Bythopirellula goksoeyrii: one gene and its partner. The protein of the gene in region 1 interacts with the protein of each later gene in a pairwise test. Links are inferred from orthologs where the notes say so. Each region holds a gene or a part of one and is shown on either strand. Other genes may lie near its edges.

Region 1 (3,428 bases):
ATCGTTGAGTCCTGGTCTAAATGAATCAGCCAGAAACCAACGCGATTGCAAACCAAGGGGAGGACTCTCAAGCCCTCGGTGATGCCTGGAAAGATTTTGAAACGCGTAGCACCGCGGAGCGGAAGAGGCACTATGCGAGTAGCCCTCGGAAAATCGGTAGTTTACTTGCCGACTTGGTGAGGAGTCGAGGATACGCCCAGATTTCTGTGTCGGAGATTCAAGAGAAAGCCTGGCAAACAGTCGTGGGTACGGAACTCGCGACTGTCACTCAGTTCGCCAAATTAAGTCGGGGGACGATGCAGGTGGTGGTGGCCAATTCGCTGGTGATGCAGGAACTAACGTTCCGCAAGGAACAACTCTTGGCGGGTTTGCAAACGGCACTTCCGGATGCGGGGGTGAAGCAATTACGGTTCAAAGTAGGAAGAGTAACACACAGATCAGAACCCTAGTTCGATCAATTGATTTCCGGCGATCGATTTTAAAATCACTCAACGGAATTTTCTAACAAAACGAATACGAGACAGATGTCAAACGAAGAACCTAGTCAAAAGAAAAAAGCCAACGCTGAATACAGCCAATCCGATCTCGAACATTTGAGCGATCTGGAGCATGTCCGCGAGCGGCCTAGCATGTACATCGGCGATACATCCGGTCGTGGTCTGCATCACCTCGTCTATGAGGTGGTAGACAATTCGATCGACGAAGCGATGGCCAACTACGCCACCGAAGTAAGAGTGTTTATCAATCCGGATGGTTCGGTCTCGGTGGAAGACGACGGCCGTGGAATTCCGGTAGAAAAGCACGACCAACTCTCCGAGCAAATGGATCGCGAGGTATCTACGCTCGAAGGGGTGATGACAGTACTGAAGTTTGGCGGGAAGTTCAGCAAGGGTGCCTACCAAACATCCGGCGGCTTGCATGGTGTTGGTGTGACGGTGGTCAACTTTCTCTCCGAATGGTGTGAGGTGGAAGTTTGTCGCGAGGGTCATGTCTACCATCAAGAGTACGAGCGAGGTGTGCCCAAGGGTGAGGTTCGCCGCGTGGGTACGAGTGATCGGCGTGGCACGAAGACGACGTTCAAGCCTGATCCGCAGATTTTCTCAGTTACGAAGTTTGTTTACACGACTTTATCGAAGCGTTTGCAGGAGTTGGCGTTTCTAAACCGAGGTGTGAAGATTTCGATCACCGATATGCGGACGGATGAATCGGAGACGTTTCAATACGAGAACGGAATCGAAGAGTTTGTCGTCTGGCTCAACCGGGCGAGCGAAGCGGTGCATCAAGAGGTTCTGTACGTCGAGGGTGAGACAGATGGTGTGACAGTAGAGATCGCCTTGCAGTATTCTGGAGAGTACACCGAGAACGTTCACTCCTATGTGAACAACATCACCACGACCGAAGGAGGTACGCATCTCTCCGGATTCCGCACGGCATTGACTCGTTCACTTAATGCCTACGGAAAGAAGCAAAACCTGTTCAAAGACTTAGTGCCGTCTGGAGAGGACGTTCGTGAAGGTCTCACGGCAGTGATTAGTGTTCGCGTGCCGCATCCACAGTTCGAGGGACAGACCAAAACCAAGCTGGGTAATAGCGAGGTCGAGGGAATCGTCAATTCCTTGTTTGGGGACTACCTGAGTAAGTTCTTAGAAGAAAATCCTAAGACGGCCAAACAGATGATTCTCAAAGTCGTTTTGGCGGCTGAGGCCCGCGAGAGTGCCCGCAAGGCGCGGTTGCTGATCCGCGAGCGCAAAGGGGCGCTTGCCGGCGGCGGGCTCCCCGGAAAGCTACGCGATTGTTCTAGCAAAGACGTCGACAAATGCGAACTGTACCTGGTGGAAGGTGACTCGGCGGGTGGTAGCGCGGAAGGGGGTCGGCTACGTGAGTACCAGGCGATTCTGCCTCTTCGTGGTAAAATCATCAACGCCTACAAGAGCCGTGAAGACAAGGTGCTCGCCAACGAAGAAGTCCGTAGCATGATTGCTGCCGTGGGAATCGGCATTGGCGAGGACCAGGATCTGAGCAAGCGTCGCTACGGTCGTATCGTAATCATGACCGATGCCGACGTGGACGGTTCACATATCCGTACGCTGCTGCTCACGTTCTTTTATCGCCAGATGTACGAGCTGGTGGCCCAGGGTCATGTGTACGTCGCTCAGCCACCCTTGTTCCGCGTGCGCAAGGGGAAGGATGTGAACTATGTGCAAACCGACGAAGAAATGAAGACGCAGCTTTTAGATCTGGGGTTGAGCGATAGCGTCTTCGATCCAGGCAACGGCGAACTGGTCGATGGAGAGCGGATGGAGAAACTCTGCCGTACGCTTGCTGCGATGGAGGAATCGATCGTCGCCCTGGAGCGACGCGGGATTAGCCTCAAGGCCCATGCGGTGCGGCAGGATCCCGACACACTGGAGCTCCCCATCTTTCATGTGTTTCTTGGTCTCCATGAACATTGGTTCAATAATCGTGCAGCATTGGAGGCCTTTGTCGAAGAGCAGGAAAAGGCCACCGGCAAAGAGATGCAACTGGATGTGGGAACAATCCCTGTCGAGGAAGTTGCGGAAACCAATGGCCATGCCGCTCCAAAGTTGCGAATCGTCGAACTTCATGAGGTGCGTACGATCAACACGTTGCTCAAGGATCTCTCGGAACTCGGGTTTGAGATCGAATCGCTGATACCCGAAGATCGAACCGGCCTGGAGGGTTCTCGCTACATGCTCCGTCGTGGCGAAAACGAAACCGGTTTGGACGATCTCCGCGGTCTGCCGGCTGCCATTCGGGCAGCGGGAGAAAAGGGTTTGCAAATCACTCGCTTTAAGGGCTTGGGTGAAATGAACGCCGAAGAACTCCGCGAAACGACACTCGACCCCGCCAATCGCACCTTATTGCAGGTGAGAATGGAAGACGCCGGCAGCGCCGACGAGTTGTTCCGCGTGCTAATGGGCGACAACGTAGAGCCCCGCCGCGAGTTCATCCAGAAGCATGCGTTGGATGTGAAGAATTTGGATGTGTAAAGATTGATACATATCTGCGTAAGGAACACTTTCTCATGAATTGGCAAGATAGAATCGAGATAGCTCCTAATGTTCTCACGGGTAAACCGATCATTAAAGGAACAAGAATCGCCGTTGAGTTCGTAGTCGATCTGCTGGCTCGTGGTTGGTCTCAAGAAGACATCTTGGAAGAGTATGATCATCTCACTTCAGAGGATATACAGGCGTGTCTTGCTTACGCCAGTAGCGTTCTGCAATCTGAGCGGGTGTATCTCACCCCTGACTGAGCAATCTCGATGAAGTTTTCACTTAATGAGAATGTTTCAGGATCCGTGATTCGAAGACTGCGGGAGGCAGGTCATGACGTGTTGGCAGCCAAAGAATCCATGCAGGGTGAGTCGGATACAGAAATCTTAATTCGTGCTCAAACTGAAGGGA
Region 2 (3,641 bases), 1.0 Mb from region 1 along the record:
TCGATTCCCTTTTGGAACCAAGCAAGGTCATCTCCGACCAGTACGATTCGCAACAGGTGTTGACTGCAGATGGCCTGCTTCTACAAGGTCGGGTGATTGAACTTGATGATGAATATCAAGTCTACACAGCGGACCCCGATGCACCTCCCGCGATCATTCCACGTGAAGATGTCGAAGAAATCAATCCTTCCAATATCTCTCAGATGCCCACGGGGCTGATCGACACACTTAATGATGAAGAATTGAAAGACTTGGTTGCCTATCTGATGGGAAAATAGAGCCTGTTTGCGAGGTTTTCAGGCCGTTGTTGGAGGGGGAAAAAACTGGTAAAATTTGGGCTTTTCCAAGGTATGCCGTGCGAGGCGTTTCCTCACGGCTGATCTGATTCTGAAGTGGCGTTTTTCCTGCTGCGAAAGGACTCCCCCACGTGTCGACCGACTCCAGCGATCCTCAAGAACCTTCCTTCGATCCCGCGCATGCGATTGCCGCTCGGTTGATTGATTTGCCGATCGAAGATGAGCTAAAAGCCAGCTACCTCACCTACGCGATGAGCGTGATTGTGAGCCGTGCGCTGCCCGATGTACGCGATGGCCTCAAGCCTTCGCAACGACGCATTTTGGTGGCGATGAACGACCTAAATCTCACACCTGGTGCAGGTCGTGTGAAGTGTGCCAAAATCTCAGGCGACACGAGCGGTAACTACCATCCCCACGGCGAAAGCGTGATCTATCCCACGCTCGTGCGTATGGCCCAAGAATGGAACATGCGCCACGTGCTGATCGACAAGCAGGGAAACTTCGGTTCGATCGCCGGCCTGCCCCCGGCAGCCATGCGATATACCGAAGCGCGAATGTCCCCTTTTGCCGCACTGATGCTCGACGATCTCAAACTCGACACGGTGGATTTCGTCCCCACGTACGATGAGCGCCACAGCGAGCCGACCGTATTGCCGGCGAAGTTTCCCAACCTGTTGGTCAACGGCGCCAACGGTATCGCCGTTGGTATGGCAACCAGCATCCCCCCCCACAATCTGGGCGAAGTTTGCCGCGGTGTCATTGCACTTCTGGACAATCCCGAGATCACGGTGCAGGAACTGATGGAGCATGTCCCGGGACCTGATTTTCCTACAGGCGGCATCATCTGTGGCCGGTCGTCAATCTGGAAAGGCTACGAAACAGGCCGCAGCACGATCGTCGTTCGTGCCCGCACTTCCATCGAGGAAACGGGGAAGAAAACTCGGATTATCATTCACGAAATCCCCTACCAACAAGCCCGCGACCGGGTCGAGGAACGCATCGCCCAACTGGCCCAGGATGGCAAGATCCCAGGCATCTCTGCTACCCGTAACGAAAGCGATCTCAAAGAGCCTGTTCGGCTGATACTGGAGCTTAAGCGAGATGCCGATCCCGATGTGGTGTTGAACCAACTCTACAAATTCTCACCTCTGCAGGAGACTTTCTCGGTCATTTTCCTTTCCCTGGTGGACGGAAAGCCTCGTGTGCTGACGCTCAAGGAAATGCTGGGTGAGTTTATCCGTCACCGCGAGACGGTTATCCGCCGCCGCACGCTCTTCCTGTTGGCCAAGGCTCGCAAGCGAAAACATACCGTCCAGGGCCTCTTGCTCGCCCACGCTAATATCGATGAAGTGATTCGCGTTATTCGAGCCTCGAAGACCCAGCCAGAGGCCAAGCAGGCTCTCATGGCGATCAAGACTCCCGGGGCACTGCTCGAGAGGGCACTCGGGGCCGAAGGATACGCCCAGTTTCAAGAGGAACGTGGCGTGGCCGAGGAGTATTCGCTCTCGCCAGTGCAGGCTGACGCGATCCTCCGCATGACCTTGGGTCAGTTGGTCAATCTCGAACAAGAAAAGCTTGCCGAGGAGCATGGCAAGCTAATGGAAGAAATTACAGAGCATGTTGGCATTCTGGGCGACCAGGAGAAAATCCGCAGCATCATCCGCGAAGATTGCGAAATGCTGATCGCCAAGCATTCGGACCCCCGTCGCACTGAGATTTCTAACGAAGAAATTGGTGACGTTGATCTGGAAGACCTGATCGAAGAAGAGCAGATGGTCGTTTCGATTTCGCACAATGGCTATATCAAGAGAACCCCGTCGAGTGTTTACCGTGCTCAGCGCCGGGGAGGCAAGGGCATCAAGGGAGCCAAGGTCGACGAGGATGATCCCGTTGAGCATCTGTTTGTCACCAGTACCCACGACTATTTACTGTTCTTCACGTCGAAAGGCAAAGTCTATTGGCAAAAAGTGTATAACTTGCCCCAGCTTTCCCGGGATGCGAAAGGGAGGGCCGTGGTGAATCTGTTGAATCTGGCCGAAGACGAAAGCATCACCGACTGCCGGGCGGTCCGCGATTTTGATCTGCCCGATCACTATTTGATCATGGCCACTAAGCAAGGTTTGGTGAAAAAGACAGAACTCAAAGCATACAGTCGCCCTCTCAAGAGCGGCATCATCGCTATTAAGCTTCGCGAAGACGACGAGTTGGTCGACGTGGCCATTACCAAGAGCGGCGATGAATTGGTCCTCTCTACTGCCAAGGGGATGGCGATTCGCTTCAACGAGTCGGACGCCCGTCCGATGGGCCGCAATACTAGCGGGGTTAAAGGAATCAAGCTCTCCAAGGGGGACAGCCTGGTGGGAATGGTCGTCGCCGATCCCGATGCGACCTTGCTCACCGCTTGCGCCAACGGCTACGGCAAGCGAACCCCCTTCGGCCCCAACGCGATCCCTGAATCCACCTCTGATGAGCCTGCTTCAGCGGGCGACGAATCGGATTCTGAAGACGAAACCAGCAGCTCCTTCCGCTATCGCACGCAGAATCGTGGCGGCAAGGGAGTCCGCGATATCAAAACCACTGAGCGCAACGGCCCCGTGGTTGATATCGTCCGGGTCGATGACCAAGACGAGCTGATGATGATGACCGCCCGCGGCAAAATCCAACGGGTCAAAGTGAGCGACTTCAACCCCATCGGCCGCAACACGCAAGGCGTACGCATCATGACGCTTGATGAAGGGGACACTCTCACCGCTGTGGTACGTGTCCCACAGGAAGAAACGGTGGAGGCTGAGGTACTCTCTGCAGATCCTGATGCTGTAGAACCGCCATCAACGGACGAGACGCCCCCAGGCGAGTGATTGAAACCAGTTTCTCTCAGAATTCCAACACGAGTCCATCCGTGCCTATTTCCGTTTTAGGAAAAATCTTCTTGGCTGCAGCCAAGGGGAGCGCGGAGTCATCAGCAAGCGCAGGGTTGATGTGTACCAAGACCAGGCGGCCCACCTCAGCGGCTTTGGCAACTTGTACAACGGGCGTGATGCAACTGTGACCTGTTAACTCGGCCTGTTCAGGCTCCGTGTCATCAAAGAAGCATTCATGGATCAAGAGATCGACTCCACGAATTCGCTCGATGTAATCAACGTCCGGGGCGGCAACCGTATCGGTCACGTAGGCCATGGAGCGGTCAGGCCAATCGATACGGTACCCCACCGAGCCTCCTGGGTGCCGCAGCGGAAAATGTGTGAGCACTCCGCCGTCGGCCAAGGTGATTCGTGGTTCGAGTGGGCACATCTTAAGTGGCGGATCGACGGGAAACAATAATTCTGAAAATAGATGCGACCGCAG

The links.
Region 2: the proteins of Pr1d_RS00020 (region 1) and gyrA interact in binary tests that used the Escherichia coli proteins (3 or more experiments, as listed by UniProt). The link is inferred for Bythopirellula goksoeyrii from one-to-one orthologs.

The regions. Positions count from the first base shown.
Region 1 is NZ_CP042913.1:2,598-6,025, forward strand. What follows is about bases 160-3,267. They hold Pr1d_RS00020 (DNA gyrase subunit B), read left to right. Parts: upstream 160-524; coding sequence 525-3,011; downstream 3,012-3,267. Other genes in these bases: Pr1d_RS00015 (DUF721 domain-containing protein), read left to right, coding at 160-449; Pr1d_RS00025 (DUF433 domain-containing protein), read left to right, coding at 3,047-3,267. Also shown: dnaN (DNA polymerase III subunit beta), read left to right, coding at 1-8; more of Pr1d_RS00015, read left to right, coding at 21-159; more of Pr1d_RS00025, read left to right, coding at 3,268-3,277; Pr1d_RS26575 (DUF5615 family PIN-like protein), read left to right, coding at 3,287-3,428. UniProt on the Escherichia coli protein: DNA gyrase negatively supercoils closed circular double-stranded DNA in an ATP-dependent manner to maintain chromosomes in an underwound state.
Region 2 is NZ_CP042913.1:1,024,996-1,028,636, forward strand. What follows is about bases 34-3,354. They hold gyrA (DNA gyrase subunit A), read left to right. Parts: upstream 34-427; coding sequence 428-3,154; downstream 3,155-3,354. Other genes in these bases: Pr1d_RS04095 (family 16 glycoside hydrolase), read left to right, coding at 34-278; Pr1d_RS04105 (MBL fold metallo-hydrolase), read right to left, coding at 3,171-3,354. Outside these bases: more of Pr1d_RS04095, read left to right, coding at 1-33; more of Pr1d_RS04105, read right to left, coding at 3,355-3,641. UniProt on the Escherichia coli protein: A type II topoisomerase that negatively supercoils closed circular double-stranded (ds) DNA in an ATP-dependent manner to maintain chromosomes in an underwound state.